Regions from separate parts of the Paenibacillus sp. FSL H8-0034 genome, predicted to be linked through region 1. Evidence: riboswitches for the same ligand, from Rfam matches in the RefSeq annotation. Region 1 holds a riboswitch; the other holds the start of a gene.
The links. Region 1 has a riboswitch for thiamine pyrophosphate ahead of NST47_RS09585 (ECF transporter S component). Riboswitches for the same ligand answer to the same signal wherever they lie in the genome.
Positions count from the first base shown of each region.

Region 2: it holds a riboswitch for thiamine pyrophosphate, as region 1 does, so the genes downstream of both, thiS (sulfur carrier protein ThiS) here and NST47_RS09585 (ECF transporter S component) in region 1, are expected to answer to the same signal.

Region 1 is NZ_JBBOBS010000001.1:2,098,991-2,105,717, forward strand. Features, by position in the region: gene pdxR (MocR-like pyridoxine biosynthesis transcription factor PdxR) at 1-1,095, shown strand, start outside; gene asd (archaetidylserine decarboxylase) at 1,147-1,938, opposite strand; gene NST47_RS09575 (acetylxylan esterase) at 2,147-3,112, shown strand; gene NST47_RS09580 (hypothetical protein) at 3,310-4,068, shown strand; TPP riboswitch at 4,192-4,297, shown strand; gene NST47_RS09585 (ECF transporter S component) at 4,405-4,992, shown strand; gene NST47_RS09590 (ABC transporter ATP-binding protein) at 4,992-6,542, shown strand; gene NST47_RS09595 (energy-coupling factor transporter transmembrane component T family protein) at 6,600-6,727, shown strand, end outside.
Region 2 is NZ_JBBOBS010000001.1:7,456,113-7,462,839, forward strand. Features, by position in the region: rRNA gene NST47_RS33330 (16S ribosomal RNA) at 1-72, opposite strand, end outside; gene NST47_RS33335 (thiazole synthase) at 498-1,271, opposite strand; gene thiS (sulfur carrier protein ThiS) at 1,366-1,566, opposite strand; TPP riboswitch at 1,657-1,789, opposite strand; gene NST47_RS33345 (nucleotidyltransferase-like protein) at 1,857-2,726, opposite strand; gene NST47_RS33350 (DUF2614 family zinc ribbon-containing protein) at 2,841-3,182, shown strand; gene NST47_RS33355 (glycosyl hydrolase family 18 protein) at 3,296-5,038, opposite strand; gene NST47_RS33360 (Fur family transcriptional regulator) at 5,162-5,596, opposite strand; gene NST47_RS33365 (DUF4097 family beta strand repeat-containing protein) at 5,721-6,727, opposite strand, start outside.

The sequences.
Region 1 (6,727 bases):
GGGTTATTTCCACAAGAAGAATGGAACCGGCATCTCCATGTAGCGGCCAAGGAATTAACGGGACAAGGAGTTATTCCACGTGGTGAACTGCAGGGAGATTATGAATTACGGAACAGCATTGCACAATATTTACGCAGAGCCCGGGGGATCGATAGTCATCCATCGCAAATTGTCATATTCAACGGTTCGATGCAGGCTATCGCACTGACGGTTCAACTGTTGGTTAATCCCGGAGATCCTGTTGTCATAGAAAATCCGGGATATTTGGGAATTCGGCGAGCCGTACATGCAGCAGGAGGTATTACAAAGCCGATCTCCATGGACGGGCAAGGAATTATTCCAGATGACTGGGAGGCCAAGCTGTTGTTTGTTACACCAAGCCGTCAGTTTCCTACAGGTGTTGTTTTAAGCATGGAACGGAGACAGCAGCTTTTAAAATGGGCCAATGAGCAGGATGCGATTATTATCGAGGATGATTATGACAGCGAATTCCGTCACCGTGGCAAGTCATTGGAGCCACTTAAGGTATTGGATCGGGAGGATCGTGTCATCTACATCGGCAGCTTTAGTAAAACGCTCTTGAGCGGCATTCGAATCGGTTACGCAGTTATGCCTGCTTCCTTGGTGGAACCTATACGTAAAGCGAAAGCCTTATTTGAACCGCGGCCTACGGGCTTGCTGGAGCAGCGGACTCTTGCAGCTTTTATGGGGAGCGGCAGCTACGAACGTCACCTGCGCAGAATGAAGCGTACCTACAGTCGAAAGTTCGAATGCTTGCAAAAATGGCTGTATAAGCTGCTATCCGATCAATTTGCCTGGGTGGAGGGTGACGCAGGTCTGCATATTTTTGGATGGTGGCGCGGCAATGAACCGACCTATATCAAGTTTCGTGAGCAATGTGCTCAAGCAGGTATCCGTTGGTCAGAGGTTGGTGTGCCTGTTCAGTCAACAGAAACTGAGGCAGAAGCAGAGAAAGTCAGCTATGGAGCTTATTTTAATTTCCCCCATTTGTCGGAGGCGGACATCGAGTATGCGATTAAGAGGATGGAAGAGGTTTGGAGATCGATGCAAGCTAAAAGCAGGATGAACAAATAGCTTGGAGTAAGGACAATGCCTAATACTCCAAGCCTGCGCAAGCTCGTCAGTTTATGGTTTGTGTTTAACGAGGCCCAGTATTTCTCCCATCTTGACTTTACTGCCGACCTGCAGATCGGTGCGGCTTTCGAAGGTATCGGTTTCCATTAGAAGCACGACTGTGGAACCAAATTGAAAATAGGCAAGCTCATCGCCACGTCCAAGTCGCTGCGGCAATGGAGAGACGTATTGAATGCTGCTGACATTCATCGCTCCAACCTTAACGACGGCAATTTCTCCGTCCTCATGCTGCATATACGTAATCAGTCTTTCATTGCGGCTTAATACTCGGCGCATTTGGCGAAGCCCGAACTCATTAACGGGATATACTTTGCCGGGAATGTGTTCTTTTTCAATAATATCACCCTCTATAGGGGTGTGAATTCTGTGGTAATCGGTTGGGCTGAGATAAAGCACATAATAAAAGCCATTCTTATAGCTGACCGCACGCGGCGAGAAATTAAGCATTTCATCGATCGTGTAATCTTGTCCCTTGACATTAAGAATTAATCCTTCGCTGATCGGTCCCATACCGGTAATGGCTGCATCCACCGGACTGACTACGATATGTGGTGACATATCAATCGGACGAAGGCCATTTTTTAATCTGCGTGTGAAAAAGTCATTTAAAGACACATACTCGTTCCAGGGCTTTTCTGCATCCTCCAACCGGATACCATAAATACCGGCGAAGCGTGGGATAAGCTTGCGACTTACTTTGGATTGAGCAAATGCTCCCGTTACCCGGGATATCGCTTTACGTGAATAGAGTTCAGTCAGTAAGCGAAAAAAAGATTTCATCATGAATGCATTTCACCTATTTCTTGTCGATTGGATACTAACGAATATCTTGACACATAACCTGCTGCAACGCAAGAAAAAAGAAGCTTTTTTTGAGTATGGCAGGAGACCGTGGTATGGGAAAAAATAGGTTGCGCGCTACCGAATAGTTGGTACAATAAGCAGGGGGATCATTCATTCAACCGATTTTATTCATGAGGAGCTGTTCCGTATGCCTAATGTAGATATGCCCTTATCCCAGCTTCAGGATTATAAGCCTGAGCTTACGAACGAGACTGATTTTGACTTGTTTTGGGATCAAGCCAAAGCGCTTTCAAATCAAAAACCTCTACATGCGCAAGTAAATCTCGTACAAGATTATCCATTAAAATCAATATCGATTTATGATGTGGTTTTTGATGGAGCCGACGGTACACCGATTCATGGCTGGTATGTAACACCCAAGGGTGATCATCAACCGGGCTCACTGCCTGTCCTGGTCAAATATCATGGTTATTCGGGCAATCGCGGTTATCCGAATGAGCTGCTGCAATGGGCTTCGATGGGAATGGCGGCCTTGGCGATCGACGTAAGAGGTCAGGGAGGCTTAACACCGGATAGGGCTGAATATCCACAGGGTGGTATTCCAGGGTGGATGACCTTGGGCATTCTGGACCCAGCTTCTTACTATTATAAGCAGGCGTATCTGGATTGTATCCGTGCGCTTGATTTCGTGTGTTCACGTGAAGAGGTCGATGCCAGCCGAATCGCGGTGTATGGGGGCAGTCAAGGCGGTGGATTGGCACTCGCCGCAGCAGGATTGGATTCGCGTCCGAAGCTGGCATTGCCTGTATTTCCATTCCTGTGCCATTTCCGTCGTTCCGTAGAAATTCATGCTTCTGGACCTTATGTGGAAATCAAGAACTGGTTCCGTCGGTATGACCCCGAGCATCGACAGGAAGAACAGGTGTATAGAACGCTTAGTTACTTCGATGGTATGAACATGGCTAGCCGGATCAAGGCCAGGACCTTGATGGCGATAACCCTGCAGGATATTACTTGCCCGCCTTCGACCTGCTTTGCTGCTTACAACCATCTTGCAGGTCCAAAGGAAGTTCGATTGTACCATGATTACGGACATGAGGGATTGCCTTTTCATGAAGAGGCGATGATGCGTTATATTGAGACTTATTTATAAGTGATAATAGTGAATCCTAGAGCCGTTCATGTCCAATTAGGAGATGAACGGCTTTTATATGCAATTTTGTCTAAAATTATACACATTTTCGACAATTTAATTCTAAAGTATTGTTTATATTTCTTTTTTATTAAGAAAATCAGCTTATAATGTTTAGGAAATAGGTCTTAATACATATAAAATAGGAGTGAAAATTGATGAAAAAAGTATTAAAGTTTCTAACGGTTTCCATTATGCTTTGGGCTTGTTTGCTTGGTTTGTCTTCAATGGCATTTGCTGATGCGGCCATGGATTTTGAAATTACATCGGTAGCTTATGAGAATGGTGTCTTGACCGCAGTTGGTAAGTTTAAGAACACAGGGGACAAAAACATTGCGGATGTAACAAAAGTAGACGTTAAAATCATCCTTCACAACGATGCTGGTGATTCCAAAGAAGTAGCCAACCACTATTTTACAGACTTAAAGCTGAATATCAAACCAGGTGAAGCAGCAGAGTACACTTTGACTTTCGCTGATGTACCTGAGTATACTGATGCAACTTCTTGGACTGCTGAAGAAGGCGATTGGGAATTTACATACTTCGAAGATGCTACTGCACCAGCTGAAGAACCGGCAGCTCCTGCACCAGTTGAGGAAACTGCTGCGGCAGCACTTGATTTTGTCATCACTTCCGTAGCTTACGAGGATGGCAATCTGACTGCTATTGGTAATTTCAGCAACACAGGCGGCAAAAACATCGACTCTGTTCAAAAAGTAAGCGTAAAAATCATTCTTCACAACGATGCTGGTGATTCCAAAGAAGTAGCTAATCAATATTTCACGGATTTGCCTTTGCATTTGAAACCAACAGAATTCAAGGAATACACGTTGATTTTCAACGGTGTACCTGAGTACACAGACGCCACTTCATGGACTGCTGAAGAAGGCGAATGGGAATATACATTTTTCGAATAAGCCAGCCGTGTCATGAATTGATCTTATGCATATATTCGATTTAATGGAATTATGGACAGGCCTAAATGCGGGCTTGTCTTATTTTTTTGTCGTTGACATTTTGATCAAACCTGATAATATGAAGGTTGTCACTAGGGGAGCCATTTGGGCTGAGACTGAATCCATAGATTCTAAACCCTCTGAACCTGATCTGGATGAAACCAGCGTAGGGAAGTGGAGAGCACTCGAAGCGTGTAATGGATTTATACATGCAGACCACTTCCGATATGGGAGTGGTCTTTTTGGCGCTCACTTATCGGTTCAAACAGCCCCCATAATCGAAGGAGTGGGTATTATATGTCCAAAGGTTTAAAATTGACTGATATTCTGGTCACGGTCGTCATCTCTGTTGTTTTTGCGATTATTTATCGTCTGTGGGGAGATGTGTCCAATGTGGTGAAGCTCGCAGGCTTCCAGCTGGATCAGTTGATGTACGGCGTATGGTTTATGGCGGCTGTTGTTGCCTTTCTGATCATTCGTAAGCCGGGTGTAGCGCTGCTTGCAGAAATTGCTGCAGCTTCCGGTGAGCTGATCGCAGGCTCTCAGTACGGGGTTGAAGCATTAACCTATGGGATTGCCCAAGGACTTGGAGCGGAATTGATCTTTCTGCTGTTTGCTTATCGTCGTTTCTCGATCACAGCTGCTTGCTTGGCTGGTGTAGCTTCCGCTATTGCATCGCTTGTGTTTGATGCCTTCAAAGGCTATTTGCTAGACCTCGAATCCTGGAATTTGATTTTGTACTTTGTATTCCGGATTATCGGGTCGATCTTCTTTACTGGACTGTGCTCGTACGGCCTTGTGAAGGCACTGGAGGCAACGGGTGTTACCCAGCTGGTCCGTCCAGCCAGCCAGGCTGACTTCGATGCGCTGGAGCGTAAGCAATGATGGACGTATGTGCCTCAGTCAAGGGCTTGCGCTTGAAATTTGCAGGAAGTCCTTCCCTGCAGTTCGAGGATCTATCTATTGAATTGTATACAGGGCAGAAGGTGCTGCTGCTGGGACCAAGCGGATGCGGCAAGTCAACCTTACTGCAGGTGCTGACAGGCTTAATTCCACAGGCAATTGAGATTCCGATGAAATGTGATGCTATCCAGATCCCCTCCTCCTGGGGTTATGTGTTTCAAGATCCGGATACGCAGTTTTGCATGCCCTTTGTGGATGAAGAGATGGCCTTTGTATTGGAGAACCTGGGAGTGCCGCGTGCAGAAATGCCGCAGCTTATCGAGAGTGGACTTCGCGAGGTTGGGCTGAATTTTGAACAAAATCACGTACCGATTGGCTCCATGTCGCAAGGGATGAAGCAGCGATTGGCTATAGCATCTGTACTGGCTTTAAAGCCGGAGGTGTTGTTTCTGGATGAGCCCACCTCACTGCTTGATCCGGAAGGAACCCGGGAAGTATGGGATACGATCAAAGCGGTCGGGCAGGACAAGACAATCATCATTGTCGAGCATAAAATTGATGAGATCATCGATTTTGTTGATCGTGTCATCTTGTTTAATAAGTATGGAGAGATATTGGCCGATGGTACTCCAACAATGATTTTTGCTGATTACCGAGCGGAGCTTCAGGAATATGGCATATGGTATCCTGGAGTATGGGAGCACTATGCGGATGAGCCACTGTTTAAAGAAATTGCAAGTAGACGAAGCAATGAACTGAGCAGTAAGACGGCATCCGCTGCTATTGCTGATACAGCGACATTGGCCCTGCATAACTTCAATGGTTATCAAGGACGTCGGGTGACCAAGATCGCAGTCGCTGAGCTAAGCCTGACAGTCGGGGAATGGATTGCCGTTGTCGGTCATAATGGCGCAGGCAAAAGCACGCTGCTGCAGGCCATGATGCAGTTGATCCCGACAAGCGGCAGCTACAGGCTGCTGGGTCAGCAGGTACGGGGCTTTAAAGATGTGGCAGAGACAGCGGCATATGTATTCCAAAACCCGGAAATGCAATTTGTGACCAATTCGGTGATCGATGAGGCGTCTTTTGGTTTCAAGCTTGATGGAAAAGCTGATTTTACAAGTAGAGCTGAGGCACTGCTAGCTGAGTTTGATCTCTATGGGCAGAGAGCTCTGCATCCTTACCAGCTCTCACTTGGTCAAAAACGCAGGCTCAGTGTTGCCACTGCCATGTTCAAGGATCAGAAGCTGCTGCTTCTGGATGAACCGACCTTTGGGCAGGATGCTGCCAATACCTTCGCCATATTGGAGAAGCTGGAAGCATGGCGGCAAAAAGGAACGTCGATCGTTATGGTTACCCACGATTTGGATATTGTCCGTTATTTTGCGACGCGTGTGTGGGTCGTGGAGCATGGGAAGCTTGCAGCAGATCTTAGCCCTGCAGACTATCTGATTTCAATTGCTGATAGAGATGACCGCATGAATAAAAGGGCTGGTGACGAGATAGAGCTTGTCGGAGAGGGCATCTTATAAGCGAAGCTTATAAAGGCTTGCTGTGTCCAGTGAAGGTTGATAAGGAAGTGGAATATTGTGCATCATATTTTGGATTTCAAGGAAACCTGGCTGCACCGTGTCAATCCCGGATTGAAGCTGCTGTTGTCGATTGCCATGTTTTTTGTAGTGCTGCTGACCGACAATATTAACGTACTTATTAATGT
Region 2 (6,727 bases), 5.4 Mb from region 1:
AATCCGCTCGACTTGCATGTATTAGGCACGCCGCCAGCGTTCGTCCTGAGCCAGGATCAAACTCTCCATTAAGGTAGAACTTTGATTTGTACTCATTCACTGCTGACGAGAATTTGCATTCTCTTGTACTGCTATTTACTCACTCGTTGATTCAGTTTTCAAAGGACAATCTATATCTGTCATGCATTTTGGAAATCAATAAATTCGTCAGCTTCAATTAAGTTGTTTATCTGAATTAATTTTAGCGGCGACTTTCTTAATATACCACACTAACCCGATTCAATGCAAGTGTTATTTTTTTCTTCTAAACTTCATAACACTCGACTTGCTTGTTAATGCTTGTACCGTTTTTAGCGGCGAGAAGTAATGTATCATATACTGTGTTTGTAAGTCAAGCACTAAATCGAAAATAAGTTTATGGTGAGAAAAGAGCCTGCCATCCCTAGCGCAAACGCTCTAATCTCCCAAGCTTTATTATGTTCCAAGGTAACGATTAATTATTCAATCATACCTTCAATTGGGCTGCTGGCAGAAGCATACCTCTTCTTGGCAATACGTCCGGCCAGGAAGCCTTTACGACCCGCAATAACGGCTAGCTTGAAGGCTTCAGCCATGAGTACAGGGTCCTGGGCACCTGAAACTGCTGTATTAAGCAGCACACCATCAGCACCGAGCTCCATTGCTAAAGCTGCATCTGATGGGCTGCCAATTCCAGCATCAACAATAACAGGGACTTTGGCTTCCTCAATAATAAATCGTAGCTGGTTAGGGTTGACGATTCCTTGTCCGGAGCCAATTGGCGATGCACCCGGCATAACTGCAGCCGCACCGGCTTCTTGAAGCTTTCGCGCCAATATCGGATCATCGGATGTGTATGGCAATACGATAAAACCGAGATCCACCAAAATTTTGGTCGCCTCTAATGTACCGATTGGATCGGGCAGCAATGTTCTCGGATCACCAATAACTTCAACCTTAATCATGTCACACAAACCTGTAGCTCGCGCAAGCTTGGCGATACGAACCGCTTCCTCTACACTAAAAGCACCTGCAGTGTTAGGCAGCAGCGTGAATTTTTTCAAATCAAGCGTTTCTAAAAAATTAGGTGCCTCCGGGTTATCGATAGGCAGCCTGCGGATAGCAAATGTTAAAACATCAGCTTCAGAAGCCTGCACAGCCAGATTTTGCACACCCAAATCCGTAAACTTCCCTGTTCCCAATAGCAATCTCGATTTAAACTCATACGGTCCTATTTTTAATACATCACTCATACCTTAACCCTCCAATGTTATTGCTTACATTTATTTACACTTCTTATTAAGAAACAGACATGCCAGCTCGTAACCCTATGTATGGAGGTTGGATTTAGCCCCCGCCAACAAAATGCACGATTTCCAGCTTGTCACCTTCCTGTAAAGGCGTATTGGCATAAGCATCACGGTCAACAATGTCCCTATTCAATTCGATGACCAGGATTTTTTGTTCCAGCTTAAACAGGGTTAGCAACTCGGCAACCGTTGAAAGCTGTTCCACCTCTCGCTCTTCCCCATTGATGGTTAATAGCATATAAAACACCTGCCTTTCTGATCATAAATCAACAAAAAAACCAACCGCATCGGTTGGTTGACTTCGCAATTAACACCCCATAACAACAGGCTCTGCGCTCGTCCACTTCCCTACGCTGGTATCATCCAGAAGCATGCTAGCCGCATGCCGATCAGGTTCCAAGGGTCAAGGAATGTACTTCCTTATCTCAGCCTCAACATCAGAGGCTCCCCCAGTGGGTATTCAATTATCGATATTATATCAAAAGAATAAACATTTGTCGCATTGAATCTCCATACATAATATGTGGTTTAAATATGCGTGTAACGGATTTCCAATAATGTAACATCCTCGTCCATCGCATAGATGACTTCCTTGGCCAGCTGCTTTTTGACCAGTTTATTCAACAGCAAAGGCAGCTCCAGCTTGATATCGGAGAGCACCTCAGACTGCTGAAGCTCCTGAAGACTCCATGCCTCTGTGCTGCTTGATAGCAGATCGAGAACTCTTTTACAGCAGCGCTCCATCTTGGACATCACTGAAAACTCACACGCCAGCAGCACCAGTTGAACCCTTTGCTTGATTGTTTCCTTACTCATGGTCAGCTCTTCATACAGCTTGTATACACCGGGATTAATCGATTTGATCTGACGCCAGACCGTTACCTCAGGATGAATGCCTGCCTCGATAATGACGATTCTCGCCCAGTGGTGGAGTGCTTCTAGGATGTTGTTATAGGCATCCAGCGAATGATTCTCCAATATGTATTCCTTGCTCTGCAAATATCTCCTTAAAAATTTTGAAAACTCAATTAACAGCTTATGCTCCCGCAATTCCATAGGGAATTCCAGCGTCCGGTGCCGTAAGGTTTCCAAATACAGGTTATGATCCAGAAGAATCTCTCCTTTTAAGATCCAGAAGATAAGATTGCGATGCTCTCCGTGCAATATAAAATAGTCTAATGTTGACGGGCTGATCCAACGTTCTTGTATACGGCGGTCGTCTTTTATATAATGATATTGTTGATCGGTTTTCTGGACTTCATTCGAAATGACAAGCAGCAGGAGATCAAAGCCATCGGTTACCGCTGAAAAAATAGACGGATTGTCTACGGCCAGCAGACTGGTAACTGCTTCATTCTCTCGGAGCCTGGCAACCAGCTGTTCCTTAATGGCATTCATCGCTGCAGCCTCCTAATAGATTTCATGATACAACATATTTCTACAAAAGTAGGCGGTTTCCTGCATGCACCAAGTGACAATCTTCACAATTTATTCGAAAGTAGATGTGAATTCATGAAATTCAAATCAAGTAAAGTGAACGAGTTCAGATTATGGGGCTTACTGTTGACGATGGGCGGTATGCTGCTCATGATTGTCGGCTTGGCCGGGATTGTATTCAATTGGGGTACTGCCGGCAAAATTATGGCGGGAATCTTCATGGTTATCGGTGCCATCGCGATGCTCGCGAGTATGGCGGTTTATTTTTGGGCGGGCATGATGTCTACCAGTACGACCGTCATCGAATGTCCGGAATGCGGCAAGCCCACCAAAATGCTGGGTAAGACCGATCGCTGCATGTTTTGTAAAACGATTCTTTCTCTGGATCCCAAGCATGATCCTAACGCTAACGCTTAAGGCAACTCACCGAAAGCGGCATCTGATTTAATCGTAAAAAAACCGACCTTCAATGCCTTCAAGGGCACTGAAACGTCGGTTTTTTTGTCATATATGTGCCTCTGGATCAGAACTTACTGTAAAGCATTATTAATCAAACTCCAGATCGGCGGAAGCTCATAGCCTCTGCGCCAGGAGGCAATTCCGGCCAATTGGTACTTATTCACCAAATCAACCCTTGCCTTCATGGAAACTTCGTCCTCCATCCAAATCCGGTTCAGCTTGCCGTCTTCTTTATATTCCACGTAATTTTGCCCTGCTTCAGGCAGAAATTTGGGGGTTAAGTTCTTTTCTTTAATAATCCTCTGTTGAGCTTCCATAAAAACGGATCGAGAGCTCACCTTGGTCTTACCGTTAACCTGCTCCTCGGTCCAAATACGCGTGTAAAAGGGAACGCCAAGAATCAGCTTGGAGGCTGGAATTTTATCCTCACTCATCATTCGGGTCAAACTTTTTTCCACCCATGGCAACGAAGCCACCGAGCCTGAGGTCGGGCTGCTTGCCCAAAATTCGTCGTAAGCCATCAACATCATATAATCAAGTGATTCTATAAGTGCTTTGCGATCATAGAACATGGACCACATTTCATTGGTTGATTTGGGAGTTACATCCATCGACACGACAAGCCCCTGCTCATGCATGAGCGGAACCATCTCACGAACAAACTGTACCAGTTCATCTTTGTCATCCAGATTTACATTCTCAAAATCAATGTTGATCCCCTGAAGCGAATAAAGCTGTGCATAGCTGAGCAGCTGCTTGATCATTTTCATTCTTTTGTCATAGGTAGATAGAGCTTCGGTTGTGCGTTTGGGTTCAAAGCCATTGCTGAACAGCCCCCAAACCTGAATGTTGTTAGAGTGTGCCCATTTGATATAAGCAGGGTCCCCGATATTTTTGATCGTACCTTGCCCATCCTCCAGTGAGAACCAGGTTGGACTGACGACATCCAGTCCAGGCATCGGCGTAAACTTCGTCGTATCCGGATTTTTGTTAAATACCTGCTCCCAGGTCATATTGATGGGGCCAGTGATCGGTTTGGCAGGGACAAAGCTTGGTGGAGGCACTTGTTTGGGCAGCGTTTCCTTCCGGTCAGGCGTCAGGTGCTCCTTTCTAACATACCCCATATAGCCGCTGCTAAGTTGTATACGGTACCATTCAGGATTATCATCGGACCAGATCATTACCGATTCACCCTGCTTAATATCAACAAGGATCGGAGATTTAATAGCTGCCTCTTTACGCATCGGAATGGTTTTGGAAGGCTTATCCGGATAAGCTAACGTCTTGCCCCATTCCAGGGTATTTCCTTCTTTAACGAGGATAACTGCACCTGTCTCGGGTGATTCACGAAGCTCAATAGGGTAAAGCTGCTTGATCGGCTCCATCGGCAAATACAGGGTACCCTCTACTTTTTCCAATGGAAACTTCAGTGTAAACGGTTTTTCATTCAACATGCCCGTTAATTGACTTGTTCTCAAACGAATGACTTTGTCCTGTGTCGTAATAATCGTCGATTCGCTCGCTGATTCATGAATCATACTTGGATCAATAAGTTCCTTCACCGTGTCAAACGGCAGCTTGAGACTCTCTTCCTTACCCATGGCAGGCTTCTCCAGCATCTCACCCTGATAAAAAACAGGCTTCACCAATCCCGCAAATGTAGGCTTCTCATGCTTGCCGGTAGGTACGAATTTGGCCCAATAATAACCAAAGCCTACACCTAATACAATGACAATTAGTAATGATAATACAATAAAGCGTAACTTCTTTGATTTCCTTGGCTTCAACAGGTGGTTCGAGTAATCCGATTCCATCGCTTCACTCCCATGATGACGGTATGGACAACACAAAAAGAACGCGTCCAAGGCCCTTGTCCAGCAAGGCGCTTGGGACACGTCCATTATACCGCAAATCCGGCTGGTCGTCTTGTAATCTTCCTATACCTGTCGTGCAGCTGCACAGTCGGTACATAATCCATATACTTCTACACGATGGCTTTTGATCAAAAAACCAGTTTCCACTCCGGCTGTTATTTCCAAATCATTCAATGGTTTATAAGCAAAATCGACCAATTTGCCGCATTCTTCACACAGCGCATGATAATGGTCGGACATATCCGCATCAAAACGGCTTGAATGATCACCGTAGGTCATTTCCCTTACAAGTCCCAGCTCAATATACACTTTTAAATTGTTATAGACCGTAGCCACACTCATACTTGGGTAACGTGGTGCCAGGGCTTTGTAAATCTCATCCGCTGTCGGATGTGTCATGGTATTCAGCAGATAGGCGAGAATTGCATGTCTTTGAGGGGTCATGCGTACACCAGTCGCCTTCAGCTTTGTTAACGCTTGCTCCATTCGTAAATCCATGCTGTCTCACCGCCTAACATTCAGTAAAAGGTTATCGCCTCATTTTAAGCGGGTTTTAAGCTGTTTGTCAATGTACAGAATGATATAAACTGTTGGAAACTCTTACTTTTTTGAATGAATTGCTTTATTTAACCGAAGTTATCGTTAGCGATCCCTTGGTATTCAATTTAATCAGGCTTTTGCCACTGCCGATACTGCCTTCTATGTTATCCTTGCGAACTTGCAGAGGTAATTCGGTATGAATATTGCCTTTATTGGCCTCTCCTTTAACTCTGTAATCGCCATTGGATGGGAGGGCTAGATTCATCTTGCCATGATTCGTTTCCAAATCCCATTCCCCGTTGACATTTTGACTGGATATATCCAGATCGCCATTGGTCGTTTCTGCCTTTAGAGATCGCAATGCTTCAACAATTTTAATATTGCCATTCGTCGTTGAGGCTTTAATATCTCCTGTTACCCCTGTTAATCGCAGTCCGCCATTGGTGGACTCGAGCTGAGCATTCCCCTCGTGATTGCCTGCTTCAATAGATCCATTCGTTGTACTCAGCTTCAAACGACCCTTGGTGGCATTGGTTGTAACCTGAGCATTCGTCGATTCCAAATCTATATCCGCTTCGATACCCGTCAGTTGAATCTCTCCATTGGTAGTACGAATTTTGAGCTGCTTTTTGAGTGCAAGCTGGTCAGCTTTAAGACGACCATTGGTCAATTCAACGTCCATATTGGCTTGCAGCTGGGCTGGGAGCATTATAACCAGATCAATTGCAGGTCGCTTCCTCGACCAAAATTCACCGCCATACTCCCCACCCTCAGCAACCAGTTGAAGTGTATGTCCGCTAAAGCTTTGCTTGACCTGTGTTTGATTAGCAATTTCAGCAGCTTCCTTCTCATCATCTAAAGCTACATAAACGGTCGCTTCGACCTGCAGTTGGGTGCCAGTACCTGATTGGATTGTAATGCTGCCATTGCTCTCATTATGGATAGATATGCGATCAAGGCCTGATGGAATTGTGATCAGCTCGGCTTCTTTTGGAAATTTCCGACCTTCACCACCCATCGTGGAAGTTACAAACGATTTCCCAAAGTCGAACGCGCCCGTCCAATTTTGGAACAAAGCAGTTGTATTCG